DNA from 3 places in the Oerskovia sp. Root22 genome. Region 3 is predicted to be linked to each of the others. Evidence: riboswitches for the same ligand, from Rfam matches in the RefSeq annotation. Region 3 holds a riboswitch; each other region holds the start of a gene.
The links. Region 3 has a riboswitch for thiamine pyrophosphate ahead of thiC (phosphomethylpyrimidine synthase ThiC). Riboswitches for the same ligand answer to the same signal wherever they lie in the genome.

Region 1: it holds a riboswitch for thiamine pyrophosphate, as region 3 does, so the genes downstream of both, thiD (bifunctional hydroxymethylpyrimidine kinase/phosphomethylpyrimidine kinase) here and thiC (phosphomethylpyrimidine synthase ThiC) in region 3, are expected to answer to the same signal.
Region 2: it holds a riboswitch for thiamine pyrophosphate, as region 3 does, so the genes downstream of both, ASE15_RS02175 (thiamine ABC transporter substrate binding subunit) here and thiC (phosphomethylpyrimidine synthase ThiC) in region 3, are expected to answer to the same signal.

Annotation. Positions count from the first base shown of each region.
Region 1 is NZ_LMIL01000007.1:23,884-28,668, forward strand. It holds gene ASE15_RS04935 (quinone oxidoreductase) at 1-352, shown strand, start outside; gene ASE15_RS04940 (hypothetical protein) at 349-621, shown strand; gene thiD (bifunctional hydroxymethylpyrimidine kinase/phosphomethylpyrimidine kinase) at 687-2,297, opposite strand; TPP riboswitch at 2,289-2,389, opposite strand; gene ASE15_RS04950 (HEAT repeat domain-containing protein) at 2,531-3,358, shown strand; gene ASE15_RS04955 (DUF389 domain-containing protein) at 3,392-4,378, shown strand; gene ASE15_RS04960 (hypothetical protein) at 4,483-4,785, shown strand, end outside.
Region 2 is NZ_LMIL01000001.1:520,454-525,238, reverse strand. It holds gene ASE15_RS02185 (serine hydrolase) at 54-1,475, opposite strand; gene ASE15_RS02180 (DUF4235 domain-containing protein) at 1,543-1,812, opposite strand; TPP riboswitch at 1,982-2,107, shown strand; gene ASE15_RS02175 (thiamine ABC transporter substrate binding subunit) at 2,166-3,257, shown strand; gene ASE15_RS02170 (iron ABC transporter permease) at 3,263-4,785, shown strand, end outside.
Region 3 is NZ_LMIL01000011.1:387,439-392,223, reverse strand. It holds gene ASE15_RS17135 (response regulator transcription factor) at 1-264, shown strand, start outside; gene thiC (phosphomethylpyrimidine synthase ThiC) at 367-2,112, opposite strand; TPP riboswitch at 2,103-2,212, opposite strand; gene ASE15_RS17120 (hypothetical protein) at 2,808-4,169, opposite strand; gene ASE15_RS17115 (ABC transporter ATP-binding protein) at 4,166-4,785, opposite strand, start outside.

The sequences.
Region 1 (4,785 bases), on a different contig from region 3:
CCGCGGGATGCTCGTGCTGTTCGGCGGGTCCTCGGGCCAGGTGCCTCCGTTCGACCTCCAGCGCCTCAACAAGGGTGGTTCGCTGTTCGCGACCCGCCCCAAGCTCGACGACTACACCGCGACGCGCGCCGAGCTCCTCGAGCGCGCCGACGAGGTCTTCGCGCTCGTGGCCTCGGGCGACCTCGACGTGCGGGTGGGCGCGACGTTCCCGCTCGCCCGCGCCGCCGACGCGCACCGCGCCCTGGAGGGCCGGGAGACGACCGGCAAGGTGCTGCTCGTCCCGGGGATCGACCCTGCCGCGGGCTCGGCCACCGAGGAAGGCTCTGTCACCGGGGCGGGCGCCGCCTCGTGAGCTGGGACTGGGTCCCGCCGCGACCCGGCGAGGACGAACCGACCCGGCGCACCGACCGCCGCCTGCGGCTGGCGCTGACCGTCCTCATGGTCGTCTTCACGGGCGTGCTGGCGGTGTACTACCTGACCGTCGGGCTCGACCAGATGCGCACGCAGTGCGTCACCGAGCGCCCCGCAGGCGTGTCGTCGAACCAGGTCAGCACGTCGTGGCGCTGGTGGCCGCCCGGCTACGACTGCGTGTACCCGGAGGCTGGGGCGACGAGCGCCTGAGGCACCGATCAGTTCTCCGAGAAGTGAGCAGTTGCCCCTGTTCGCGGCGGATCAGGGGCATCTGCTCACTTCTCGGCGCCCCCGACCGGCGCCTCGGGCCAGGTCGGCCGGGTCAGCCCCTGCTCGAAGAACAGGTACTCGTGCATCGAGGACAGCTCGAACGCGCGCAGCATACGTTCGCGCTCGGCGGGCGAGGCCCAGCGCGCGGCCTCGTCGGCGAACGAGCACGCGGTGCGTGTCGCCTCCTGGAAGGCCGGGTCGCCGTAGAGCGAGATCCAGCGCGCGTAAGGATGCCCGTCGAGGTCCCCCGCCCGGCGCACCAGGACGTCGCCGATGTACGAGTACAGCCAGTAGCACGGCAGCAGCGCCGCGACGGTCTCCGCGTACGACCCGTTCGACGCCGCGTGCAGGTGGTTGGTGTAGGCGGCGGTCACGGGAGAGGGGTCGACGCTCTCGACCGCCCCCCGGTCCATCCCGACGTGCTCGCCCAACCAGTCACGGTGCAGCGCCTGCTCGACCTCGAGCGACTCGACTGCCGCCCCCGCGAAGAACTGCCGGGCCTCGGGCGTCGGCGCGAGCTGGCTCGCCCGCGACAGCACGCGCGAGTACTCGGCGAGGTACGCGGCGTCCTGCGCGAGGTAGAACCCGAAGTCCTCGGCGGCGAGGCTCCCGTCCGCGAGCGCCCGCACGAACCCCATGCTCTCGACGGCCTCGCGCCACCCCTCGATCCGCTCCCAGGCCTCCTCGGAGAACACCTGCCTGCCCAGCGTGGGCAGGTGCGCCAGGTGGTCGACGGGTCCGCGGCCCGTGCCCACCGCCAACGCTCCCCCGGCCCGCAGCGCGCCGGTCAACCAGGTCTTCGCGTCGCGCGTCGCGCTCTCCCAGCCGTCCCGTCGGGGACGCAGGGCGGCGACCGCCGCCGACAGCGAGCACCCGGTCCCGTGGGTGTGCACGGTGTCGATGCGGGCCGCCGCGAAGGTCGTGACGTCGTCGGGCCCGCGCGCGCCCACCAGGGCGTCGGGCGACTCCTCCCCGGTGAGGTGACCACCCTTCAGGAGCACGACGGCGCCGCTCGCCGCGTGCAGGCGCCTCGCCTGGGCGAGGGCGTCGGGCCAGGTGGTCGCGGCCTGCTCGCCGACGAGGACGGCGAGCTCGGGGAGGTTGGGGGTCACGAGGTCGGCGAGCGCGACCAGCTCGCGCACAGCCTGCTCGGCCTCCTCGTCGAGGAGGCGGTGGCCGCTCGTGGCAACCATGACGGGGTCGAGCACGACGAACGGCGGCTGCACACGACGAAGCCACGCGGCGATCGCGCGTGCGTTCGGCTCGTCGGCGACCATGCCGATCTTGACCGCGTCGATCGTGACGTCGTCCGAGACCGCGTCGAGCTGCTCGGTGAGGAAGTCCGCACCCGGGACGTGGACCGTGCGGACGCCGTGCGTGTTCTGCGCGACCAGGGCGGTCGTGACCGCCATGCCGTACGCGCCGTGCGCCGCGAACGCCTTGAGGTCGGCCTGGATCCCGGCACCTCCCGTCGGGTCGGTGCCCGCGATGGACAGGACGCGGGGGCGGGAGGCCTCGGCCCCCGGCGACACGCCGTGCTCGGTCGCACCCCGGGTCCCCGGCGCAGGTGCGGGGGTGGGGGTGGGCAGGACAGGTGCGGTGGCAGCAAGCGACATTGCCGACATCCCTTCGCTAGTGCTAGCTAGATCAGGTTCGACGGGTGTGTTCTCAGCCCGGCTCGTGGGAGCGGGCACCCCGTGTCATGGCAGGGAACTCTAGCGGGCGAGGGGCGTCCTGCCGGCGGCGGTCCGCCTGGTGGCGGCACCTGAGGCGTCGCCCGCCTCTATGCTCACCGCATGGTTCGCTCCGCTCCCTCTCGCCGTCGTCGCTCGCGCCCCTCGGCCTCGCGATGACCGACGACCTGGTCGCCCGGCTCCTCGACCCGGACCCCGAGGTCCACGAGGACGCGGTCGACGACGCCGCCGAGCGAGCCATGGACGACGACCAGGGCGCCGTCGACGCCCTGCGCGACGTCGTGCTGCACGTCGAGCGATACCCGATCGGCACGTTCGAGCGGACTCTCAACCGCCTCTACGCCTTCGCGAACCCATCGCTCGAACCGGCGATGATGCGCGCCCTCGAGTCCGGGGTCTCGGCCACCTGGTACCTCACGGCCGCGTGCGCTCGGGCGGGATTCCGGGGAGCCGTCCCCTACGCCCTCGCCCTGCTCGGCTCCCCCGTCACCTCCGAGCGGAGTGTCGGCTGCGAGGTGCTCGGTGACCTGGACGCGCACGAGGCAGTGCCGCACCTCGTCGCCCGGCTCCGCGACCCCGAGCACGTCGTGCGGGAGGCCGCGGCCGGAGCGCTGGCCGGTCTCGGGGGCGCGGACGCCGTCGACGCGCTGCGCCGCGAGCTCGTCGAGCACCGGTTCCCGCTCCTGGGGTACGTCGCGAACGCCCTGGGCTCGATCGACCCCGTCCAGTCGGTCTGGCTCCTCGACCAGGCGTGCGCACCCGACGTCGACACCCGGTACTGGGCGGTCCGTGCCCTCGGGAGGACCGGGAGCGAGCGTGTCCACGAGCGGCTGCTCCACATCGCAGCAGACCCTGCGGAGGAGACCGTGGCCATCGCGAACGGCAGCACGGTCGCGAGCGCGGCACGCAAGTCCCTGAAGACCTGGCAGCGCGTGCGCCGTGTCCGCACCGGTACACCGAGCGCGAGCGCCGACCCCCTGTGATGCTGGGGACACTCAGACGCCCCGGGAGGCAGCATGCGCGTCACCACGGCCGACGTCCAGCGGATGACGTCCGCGCTGTTCATCAGCGAGGGGCCGTCCTCCCGGTCGCGTCAGGCCACGTTCTGGACCCTGCTGATCCTCGCCGCGATCATCGCGTCGGCGGGCGTCGCAGCCGACAGCACGGCCACCGTGATCGGCGCCATGATCGTCGCGCCCCTCATGACGCCCATCGTCGGGACCGCGCTCGCGATCGTCCTCAACGACCACCGGAACCTGACCTCGTCGGCGCTCCTGGTCATCGCGGGCGCCGCGGGGGTGGTCGCGACCGGGTACGTCGTCGGGCTGTTCGTCCCGATCGAGATCGTCGCGGCGACCAACAGCCAGGTCGCGGGCCGCGTGACGCCCCAGCTCATCGACCTGCTCGCGGCGCTCGCGACCGGGGCCGTCGGTGCGTTCGCCCTGGTGCGCGCCGACGTGTCGGACGCCCTGCCGGGCGTCGCCATCGCGATCTCTCTCGTCCCGCCGCTCGCGGTCGTCGGCCTCACGCTCGAGTCCGGGGCCCCGAACCAGGCCTTGGGGGCGCTGCTGCTGTTCGCGACCAACGTCGCGGCGATCATCGCGACCGGCACGATCGTCTTCCTGCTCTTCCAGGTCCGCACGGCCGCGGGCGAGACCGAGCGGTTCGTCGGCCCCCTGCGGGGTGCGAGCCTCGTCACGGTCGCCGCTGCCCTGCTCCTCGTCGCGGTTCCCCTCAGCACCATCAGCCAGCACGTCCTGCGGCAGAACGCGGACAAGATCGCCGCGGCCCCTGTGGCCCAGGCGTGGGCCGAGCAGGAGAGCTGGACGATCACCGGGATCTCGTTCAGCGGGTCGGTCCTGAGGATCGAAGCGATCGGCCCGGCCCCCGAGGCCGATGCCGCCACCCTGCGCGCAGCGCTCGACGAGGCGGGGCTCGCCGACGTCGACGTCGACGTCACGCTTGTGATCGGTGGGACGAGGCGACTGCCGGCGACGGGCTGACGGCCCGACTGCCACGCCCGGTTGAGCCCGCGCGGTTGAGCCCGCGCGATGCTCGGCGGATCCTGGAGGTGGGCCAGGACGGCCCCACGACGAGGAGGCCGGTCATGAGCTCGACGCACGGGAACGACGTCTCACCTGGGCCCCGCTCGGAGGTCGCTCCGGACCGCGGCCGTCGACGGCTTGTCCTCGCCGTGGCACTGGTCGGCGCGGCCCTCGTCCTCTCCGCGTGCGCGCCTGGGCCCAACCCCGACGTCGGGACGCCCACCGCGGACGGCAGCCCGGCGGGGTTCTGGCTGGGCCTGTGGCAGGGCATCATCGTGCCCGTGACCTTCGTGATCTCGCTGTTCACCGACACGGTGAACATCTACGAGGTCCACAACAACGGGAACTGGTACGACTTCGGGTTC
Region 2 (4,785 bases), on a different contig from region 3:
CCGGGGCAGGACGACGGTCAGCCCCGGTCCCCGGGGGCCTCGCGCAGCTCGCCCTACTTCGAGCCCGCCGCCCCACCCAGCAGCGCGAACGCGCTCTCCGCGGTGTCGACCAGCACCATCGGGTTCGCGAGCACGGCCGGGTCCGTGGCCGCGAGCTGCACGGTCACGACGTACGTGTCGCCCGCGGCGTCCTCCGCGAGCCACGAGCCCGCCAGGACGCCGGGCGCGCTGCCACCCTTGAACGCGACGTAGGGCCACGCCGTCGTGTCGACCTCGATGCCGGGGTTGGCCGAGAGCACCTCGCGCACCACGGGGTCCTGCTCGCCGCGGTCGTGCAACCAGACGTGCGCGGCGCACAGGTCCGACGACGTCGCGAACCAGTCGACGTCGTCCTGCCACACGGGCGTGGTCACTCCCGCGGGGTCGACGGCGAGGGGCCCGCCGGGCAGCGCGTCGAGCATCGCGCGCCGTCCCGCGGTGTCGGCCGCCGCCCACCCGGTGGCCTGCGACGGCGAGCCCCAGGCGATCGCGAACGCGTCGCGGGTCGTGAGGAACGGGGTGTTGAGCGACGGGTCGGCGTGCCCCAGCGTGGCCTGCGCGCGTTCGACGGCGTCACGCCCCACGGCCTGGACCAGCAGGTCGGTCGCGGTGTTGTCGCTGATCGAGATCATGAGCTCGGCCGCCTCGCGCACCGTGACCGCGGTGCCCGTGGGCGCGTCCTGGAGCTGCCCCGAGGGCAGGGACCGCACGTCGTCGGTCACGGTCAGCTCGTCGTCCCAGGTCAGCGTCCCGGCCTCGACGGCCTGCGACACCGCGCCCAGCACGTAGAGCTTGAAGATCGAGCCGAGCGGCAGCACCTCGTCCGGGTCCGAGCCGCCGGGAGCCTCCTCGACCGCCTGGCACGTCCCGTTGTCCAGGACCTGGGCCACGAGCAGCGAGCTCTGCGCGTCCACGGCGTCGAGGCGTTCGCCCAGCTCGTCCCAGCTCGCCGCGGGCTCGCGGTGCGGGTCGTCGCCCGGGCCGAAGAACAGGGTCTCGATGCGGCTGTCCGCGTCGACACCGATCTGCATCGTGAAGAACTGCCCGCTCGCCCCGACGATCGTCAGCGCGGCCTGCTTCTCGCCCGCGTCGACGACGTCGACCGAGACCGGCACCCATTCCCGGTCCGCGCGGAGCTGGTCCAGCACGGGCACGAGCTGGGCGGCGGGCACCTGGTCCAGGAACGTCCGGGCGAACCGCCGATCGAGCGTCGCGGCATCGGGGGACGCGTCCGCGTTGAGCACCTCGAGCACCCAGGCGGCCGCCTTGCCGACCGTGCCGCCCGGCAGCGCGACCGCGGTCGGGGCCACGCTCGGCGAGGGCGACACCTCGGAGCCGTTCCCGGACGACGAGCACCCGGTCAGTGCGAGCCCCACGACGAGGAGGCCTCCTACGAGGGGTGAGCGACGGCGTCGGGCGGCAGGAGAGGAGGGCATCGAGACACCCTACGGAACATCCGTGACGCGGCGGGCGCTGACCCGCCGGAGCCGCCCGACCCCGACCTCAGGACGCGCGGGCCGCGAGCCGCGTCACGACGCGCTTGGCCTCGCGCCCCGCGAAACGGCGGGCGAACACGCTCGCGGCCGCAGCGGCCGCGGCGAAGGTGACGGCGCTGATGATGCTGACCTCGGGGTCGTCCAGGTCCTTGGGGGCGTCGTGCCCCGTGGCCTTGGCCCACGCGAAGCTCACGACCTTCTGCGCGACCCAGCCCGCGGCCAGCGTCAGGGCGACGGTCGCGACCTTCTCGGTGAGGGTCTGCTCGTTCTCGGCCATGTGGACCTCCAGGTGAGGGTGAGGCGGGCGGGGCGCGCCGCGCGTCGTGAAGGTGCCCGACGGCGGAGCTCAGGTCCCACCGTAGCCGTCGCCCGGGGCGGGGCGCGCCCCGGGCGAGACCACACGCCGGACCCCTGCCTGCGCCGTCGGACCGCGGTGTAAAGTCGCAGGTGAACGACAGGGGAGCGCCGACCGCCCGGAGACAACGGGCAACAGGCGCTGAGAGTGCGGACCACCGCAGACCCTCGAACCTGATCCGGTTAGCACCGGTGGAGGAAGTCGGGCTTCTCCAGCCTCGCTCACGGGACCTCCCGTGCGCGAGGTCCCCCTCCTGTGACGTCCAAGGAGGACACATGAACACCATCAGTACCCGCCGCGGCACCGCCCGCACGATCGGCCTCGGCCTCGTCGGCGGGCTCAGCGCGCTGGCCCTCACGGCCTGTGCCGGCACGACCGACACGGGCGCGGGCGACACCTCGTCGAGCGCCGAGGCGAGCACCGTCACGCTCGTCACGCACGACTCCTTCAACGTGAGCGAGGACGTCCTCGCCGCGTTCGAGAAGGAGTCCGGGCTGACCGTCAAGCAGGTCGCTCCCGGCGACGGCGGAGCGCTCGTCAACCAGCTCATCCTGACCAAGGACGCGCCGCTCGGCGACGTCGTGTTCGGCATCGACAACTCGTTCGCGACCCGCGCGATCGACGAGGGCGTGCTCGAGCCCTACACGCCCTCGGGCCTCGCCGACTCGGCGACCCAGTACGCCGTGGGCGACGGCGAGCTCACCCCCGTGGACCTCGGCGACGTCTGCGTCAACGTCGACCGCGCCTGGTTCTCGGCCGCGGGGATCCCCGAGCCCACGACGCTCGACGACCTGACCGAGCCCGCGTACAAGGACCTGCTCGTCGTGACCAACCCCGCGACCTCGTCGCCCGGGCTGTCGTTCCTGCTCGCGACCGTCGGCGCCTACGGCGAGGACGGCTGGGAGGGCTACTGGAGCAAGCTCAAGGACAACGGCGTCAAGGTCGCCGACGGGTGGTCCGACGCCTACTACGTCGACTTCTCCGGCTCCGAGGGCAAGGGCCCACGCCCCCTCGTGCTGTCCTACTCGACGTCGCCCGCGTTCACGGTCACCGAGGACGGTACCGAGACCACCACGGGCGCGCTGCTCGACACGTGCTTCCGCCAGGTCGAGTACACGGGCGTGCTGGCCGGGGCCAAGAACCCCGAGGGCGCCAAGAAGCTCGTCGACTTCCTCGTGAGCGACGCGTTCCAGGCCGACATCGCCGACAACATGTACATGTACCCGGCGGACGCGGACACCGAGCTGCCCGAGGGCTGGGCCGAGTTCGCGCCCCTGTCCCCGTCGCCCTTCGAGGTCGCCCCCGCCGACATCACGGCCCACCGCGACGAGTGGATCAAGGCGTGGACGTCGACGGTGATCGGCTGAGCACGATGCCCGTGAGCCGCGGCCTGCCCGCGGCCGTGCAGCGCGGCGGGCGGGTCCTCCTGTGGGGGCTCGCCGCCGGGCTGCCGCTGCTCTTCCTCGGGGTGTTCTTCGCGTGGCCCGTCGTGACGCTGATCGCGCGCGGGTTCGTCACCAACGGCTCCCTCGACCTCTCCGGCTTCGCCGAGGTGTTCTCCGAGCCGCGGACCTGGCGGATCATCGGGCTGACGCTGTGGCAGGGCGTGCTCGGCACCGTGATCTCGGTGCTGCTCGGCGTGCCCGGCGCGTACGTGCTCTACCGGTGCCGGTTCCGGGGGCGCACGTTCCTGCGGGCGTTCGTGACGGTGCCGTTCGTGCTGCCGACCGTCGTGGTGGGAGTGGCGTTCCGCTCCCTGCTGGTCGAGGGCGGGCTGCTCGGGTTCCTGCGGCTCGACGGGACGTTCGGGGCGATCGTCCTGGCCCTCGTCTTCTTCAACTACTCGGTCGTGGTCCGGACCGTCGGCGGGCTCTGGGAGCACCTCGACCCGCGTGCCGAGGAGGCGGCCCGCGCCCTGGGGGCCTCGCCCTGGCGGGCGTTCCGGTCCGTGACGCTGCCGTCGCTGGCCCCGGCCATCGCGTCGGCCGCGTCGATCGTGTTCCTGTTCTGTGCCACGGCGTTCGGTGTCGTGCTCGTCCTGGGCGGGGTCCAGTATGGGACCATCGAGACCGAGATCTGGATCCAGACGACCCAGTTCCTCGACCTGCGCGCGGCCGCGGTGCTCTCGGTCGTGCAGCTCGTGGTCGTGGTGGTCGCGCTGAGCGTGGCCAACCGGACCCGCGCCCGGCGCGAGCGCGCGCTCAACCTCTCCGCGGCGACGTCCGCGGCCCGGCCGCTGCGCCTGCGGGCCGACGCGGTCCCGCTCGCGGTGACCGCCGTCGTCGTGCTGGGCCTGATCGCCCTGCCGCTCGTCAACCTCCTCGTGCGCTCGTTCCAGACCCCCGACGGCTGGAGCCTCGCGAACTACGCGAACCTCGGCACGACCGGCGGCCGCAACGCCCTGAGCGTGACCGTGTGGGAGGCCACGGCCAACTCGGTGCGGACCGCCGCGATCGCGACGCTGCTCGCGGTCGTGATCGGCGGGCTCGTCGCGCTCGTCGTCTCGCGACGGCCTCGGTCGCGCACGGGTCGTCGGGCGATCAGCGCGCTCGACTCGGTCTTCATGCTCCCGCTCGGCGTCTCGGCCGTGACGGTCGGGTTCGGGTTCCTCATCACGCTCGACAAGCCGCTCGGGATCGACGTGGACCTGCGGACCTCGGGGTTGCTCGTGCCCATCGCGCAGGCGGTCGTCGCGATCCCGCTCGTGGTCCGGACCGTGCTGCCCGTGCTGCGCGCGATCGACCCGCGGCTGCGCGAGGCCGCAGCGACGCTCGGGGCGTCGCCCGCTCGCGTGTTCGCCGCGGTCGACGGCCCCATCGCGGCCCGGTCCCTGGGTCTCGCGATCGGGTTCGCGTTCGCGGTGTCGCTCGGCGAGTTCGGGGCGACGTCGTTCCT
Region 3 (4,785 bases):
GTGATCGACGAGTTCGCCCGACGGCGGTCCCCCGCCGCGCCCGACGAGGTCGCCTCGGGCCTGCTCACCTCGCGCGAGCACGACATCCTGGCGCTGCTGTGCCGGGGGCAGTCGAACGCCGAGATCGCGGCGACGCTCTACCTCGAGGCGAGCACCGTGAAGTCGCACCTGAGCCGCATCATGACCAAGACGGGCATGCGCGACCGCGTCCAGCTCGTGGTGTGGGCGTACGAGCACGGGATCGCGGCGCCCGGCACGAGCTGACCCCGCCCGACCCCGCTGAGTGCGGAGTACTCGTCGCCGATCGGCTCGTTCGACGACGAGTACTCCGCACTCAGCGGTCGGGCAGGTGGCCGAGGCAGCGGCTCAGCTGCCCGCGACCGGCAGGTAGACCCGGCCGCCCGCGTCCGTGAACTCGCTCGACTTCTCCGCCATGCCGGCCTCGATCGCCTCGACCGACGTCAGGCCGTTCTTCTCGGCGTACTCGCGCACGTCCGCGGAGATCCGCATCGAGCAGAACTTGGGCCCGCACATCGAGCAGAAGTGCGCGGTCTTGGCGGGCTCGGCCGGCAGCGTCTCGTCGTGGAAGGCGCGGGCGGTGTCGGGGTCGAGGGAGAGCGCGAACTGGTCGTGCCAGCGGAACTCGAACCGGGCACGGGACAGCGCGTCGTCCCGCAGCTGCGCACGCGGGTGCCCCTTGGCGAGGTCGGCGGAGTGCGCCGCGATCTTGTACGTGATGACCCCCGTCTTGACGTCGTCACGGTCGGGCAGCCCCAGGTGCTCCTTGGGCGTGACGTAGCAGAGCATCGCGGTCCCGGCCTGGGCGATGATCGCGGCCCCGATCGCGGACGTGATGTGGTCGTAGGCGGGCGCGATGTCGGTCGCGAGCGGTCCGAGCGTGTAGAACGGCGCCTCCTCGCACAGCTCCTCCTCGAGGCGCACGTTCTCGACGATCTTGTGCATGGGGACGTGCCCCGGGCCCTCGATCATGACCTGCACGCCGTAGGACTTCGCGACCTTGGTCAGCTCGCCCAGCGTGCGCAGCTCAGCGAACTGGGCCGCGTCGTTGGCGTCCGCGATGGACCCCGGTCGCAGGCCGTCACCCAGGGAGAACGTCACGTCGTAGTCGCGCAGGATCTCGCACAGCTCCGCGAAGTGCGTGTACAGGAACGACTCCTGGTGGTGCGCGAGGCACCACGCGGCCATGATCGAGCCGCCGCGGGACACGATGCCCGTGACACGGCGCGCGGTCAGCGGGACGTAGCGCAGCAGGACGCCCGCGTGCACGGTCATGTAGTCGACGCCCTGCTCGGCCTGCTCGATCACGGTGTCGCGGTAGATCTCCCACGTGAGCTTCGCGGGGTCCCCCTTGACCTTCTCGAGCGCCTGGTAGAGCGGCACCGTCCCCACGGGGATCGGGGAGTTGCGCAGCACCCACTCGCGGGTCTCGTGGATGTCCTTGCCCGTCGAGAGGTCCATGAGGGTGTCGGCGCCCCAGCGCGCGGCCCACACCATCTTCTCGACCTCCTCCTCGATCGAGGACGTCACGGCCGAGTTCCCGATGTTCGCGTTGATCTTCACGCCGAACGCCTTGCCGATGATCATGGGCTCGATCTCGGGGTGCCGACGGTTGGCCGGGATCACCGCCCGGCCACGCGCGACCTCGTCGCGCACGAGCTCGACGTCGACGCCCTCGCGGGCAGCGACGAAGCGCATCTCGTCGGTCACGACCCCGGCGCGCGCCCAGGCGAGCTGCGTCCGGGCGCCGCCCGTACCGCGCTCGGTGGGGACGACGTCGGGCCGGAGCCAGGACGCCCGCAGGGCGGGCAGGCCGCCCGCGAGGTCGAACGCCGCGGGGTCGTCCGACTCGGTGTAGGGGCCCGAGGTGTCGTACAGGTCCAGGTGCTCGCCGTTGCTCAGGAGCACGCGGCGCTCGGGGACGCGCAGGTGCTCCTCGCCCGGGACCGGGTGGTGGACCTTGGCGGACCCCGCGATGGGTCCGGTCGTGATGGTGTGCGCGGACGACCCGGTGGTCGCGGCGGGCACGGTGGGTGCAGCTGGTGCAGCGGCGGCGGGCCCGGTGGTTGTGGGCACAGCGGTCTCAGAGCTCATTGCTCTCTCCCTACGTCGGCATGATCCGAACAGGTTCGAACGGTCGGCGGCGCTGAGCCGCCCTCTCAGCTCGCTGCTGCGAGCTCCCGTGGGTGTGTGTGGAGTTGTGGGTCGTGCTGGTGGTGCGGTGGTGCTGGGTGGTGCGGTCGTCACCGTAGCGCACGGCGCCGGGCGTCGGCGCACCTGTCCCGCGTTCGGCGCTCACGGCCTCACTGCTCGAGCAGCGACCTCGGTGATCTGTCCGTCCTCGGCGATCGTCCTCACCAAGTCGACGTCCGTCGCCTGCCCGAGCGCGAGGACATCCGGTACCCACTGACCCTCGTTGGCAACAGGCGCCGCCGAACAGCCAACCACCAGCACACTCAGCAGGCCAGTGGCGACGCCAGCCAGGCCGACCTGCATCGCAAGGTCGGCCTGGCCAGAACAGATCGGGTTCGCTCAGTGAACCACGTCGAGGTAGCGGTAGGTGATCAACGAGGTCGTGATCGTGCCGGTCTGAGAAATGCTCCTTGCAGATGCCCACCCGCCATAGACCGTTGCACCGCTGCCGGTCGCGGGGTTCTTCCATGACATTCCTGCTCGCGCGCTCGAGCAAGTGTCGTTCCTCACCTTGGAACGCGTGGGCGACTCTACGGCTGTTCCTCACACCCGAGCCCACCGTCCCGGCCCCTCACGAATCTTGCAGCTCTCTGTACTCACCTCTCCTTGAAGTACTTGAAGAGGTGCTTCTCGCGGGTCGTGAGCGCCCCGGCCACGGCCCCGACGAGCACCGCTCCTGCTCCGGCGAGGACGGTCCGCATGCCGATGATCCAGGTGCTCACCTGGTCGGTGGCGAGCCCGTCACCTCCGGCTCCCGCGAGCCACCACAGCGCGGGGACGGTCACGACGATCCCGGCACCGGTCCAGGCGGCGGTCTCGAGGAGCATCTGCCAGGTCAGGGCGGCACGCGGGACCCGGGCGTGCAGGGCCGCGGCGAGCTCGAGGCGGCGCAGCCGTATCGCGACGTATCCCAGGGCCAGGCCCAGGGCGGCCGTGGCGATCGGGGTGGGCTCGGTCAGGCGGCCGGAGAACTCGGCGCTCGCGTCGTAGGTCGCACCGAGCCGGCCGTTGAGCTGCTTCTGGGTGGGTTGCACCTCGGAGGACGGGTCGGCGACGACAGTCGTGCGCAGGAGCGTCGCGGTCTCGGGGTCGACGGGCCAGATCTCGACCCAGCACGAGTCGAACAGCCCCGTGGCGGGTACGGGAGCGACGGCTGCGTAGCCCAGGGCGCGGTCGCGTCCGTCGTCGGGGTACGGGTAGACCGCGCCGAGCCGCGCGGGCCCGGTGGTCGTCGCGATCGAGTCACCGGGGACCGCGCCGAGCGCCTCGGCCAGGTCCGCGGACAGCCACAGGCCCGCCCCGGCGACCCGTCCGCGGTCGAGCGCGCCGAGCAGCCCAGGGGTTGCTTCGAGGCCGGTGAGCTCGCTCGAGGGGAGGTTGAGCGCCCGCAGCGGTTCCCCGGTCCGCAGGGCGCCGGCCGCGTTGACGCCGTCGACCCTGGCGAGGGCCTCGCAGCGTGCCCCGTCGACCTGCCCGGTAGCCTCGAGGATCTGCACGCTCGCGCCCGCGTCGCGGTACTCGCGGGCTCCCTCGATAACGCCGACGATCGCCCGCACGTCGACCGCGGCCAGCGCGCCGACGACCACCACGAGCACCGCCGCGAACAGGGTCGCGCGGGTCGTGCCGGTCGCGACACTGCGCCACGCCTCGGACACCACGGACGCGGCCCGCATCGTGCGAGTCCGTCCGGCCCGTGCAGGTTCCCCGCCGTGCCCGACGGCGCCGCTCACCTCCGCGCGGGGGTGCGCTCCGTCGTCGGGCAGGGTGGGGGCGTCGAAGCCGAGGCTGGCGGGCAGGCTCGACGTGTCCGGGGGCGCACCGACGTTGAGGGCAGCGCCGTCGTCAGGCGAAGTGGACGCTCCTGCGGGCGGGTCCTGACGACCGGGTCCTGCGGGGCGGTGAGCGTCGCCTGGGGCAGTCGCGAGACCGGGCCGCGCGCCGTCGTCGGGCGTGATCATGCCGCGTCCTGCGCGTGCTGGAAGTCGGCGAGGTCGATCACGCGCGTGCAGGCGTCGCGCGTGTGCGGGTCGTGCGTGGCGACCACGACGATCGAGTCGTCCTGGGCGATGCCGGCCAGGACCTCGTTGACGGTCGCGGCCGTGCGCAGGTCGAGCTGCGCGGTGGGCTCGTCGACGAGCAGCAGGTCCGGCGCCAGGGCCACCGCGCGCGCGAGCATGAGCCGCTGGGCCTCGCCACCGGACAACGCCCGGAATGGGCGGTCCGCGACGGGCGCCAGGTTGAAGCGCGCCATGATCTCGAGAGCACGGGCCTCCGCGTCGGGACGGCGCAGACCGCGCGCAAGGAGCGGGAGCACCACGTGGTCCAGGGCCGCCCGGCGCGCGACACCGTGCGGGTTCTGGAAGACCCACCCGGTCGTGGCGACGCCCAGACGCTCGACCTGCCCTTGCGTGGGGCGCTCCCAGCCCGCGACGATGCTCAGCAACGTCGACTTGCCGCTGCCCGAGGGGCCCACGAGCGCGACGACCTCTCCCGGTACGACCTCCAGGTCCAGCCCGGTGAACAGCAGGCCCGTGCCGGGAAAAGCGTGCCCCAGATCGGTCCCGACCAGCCGCT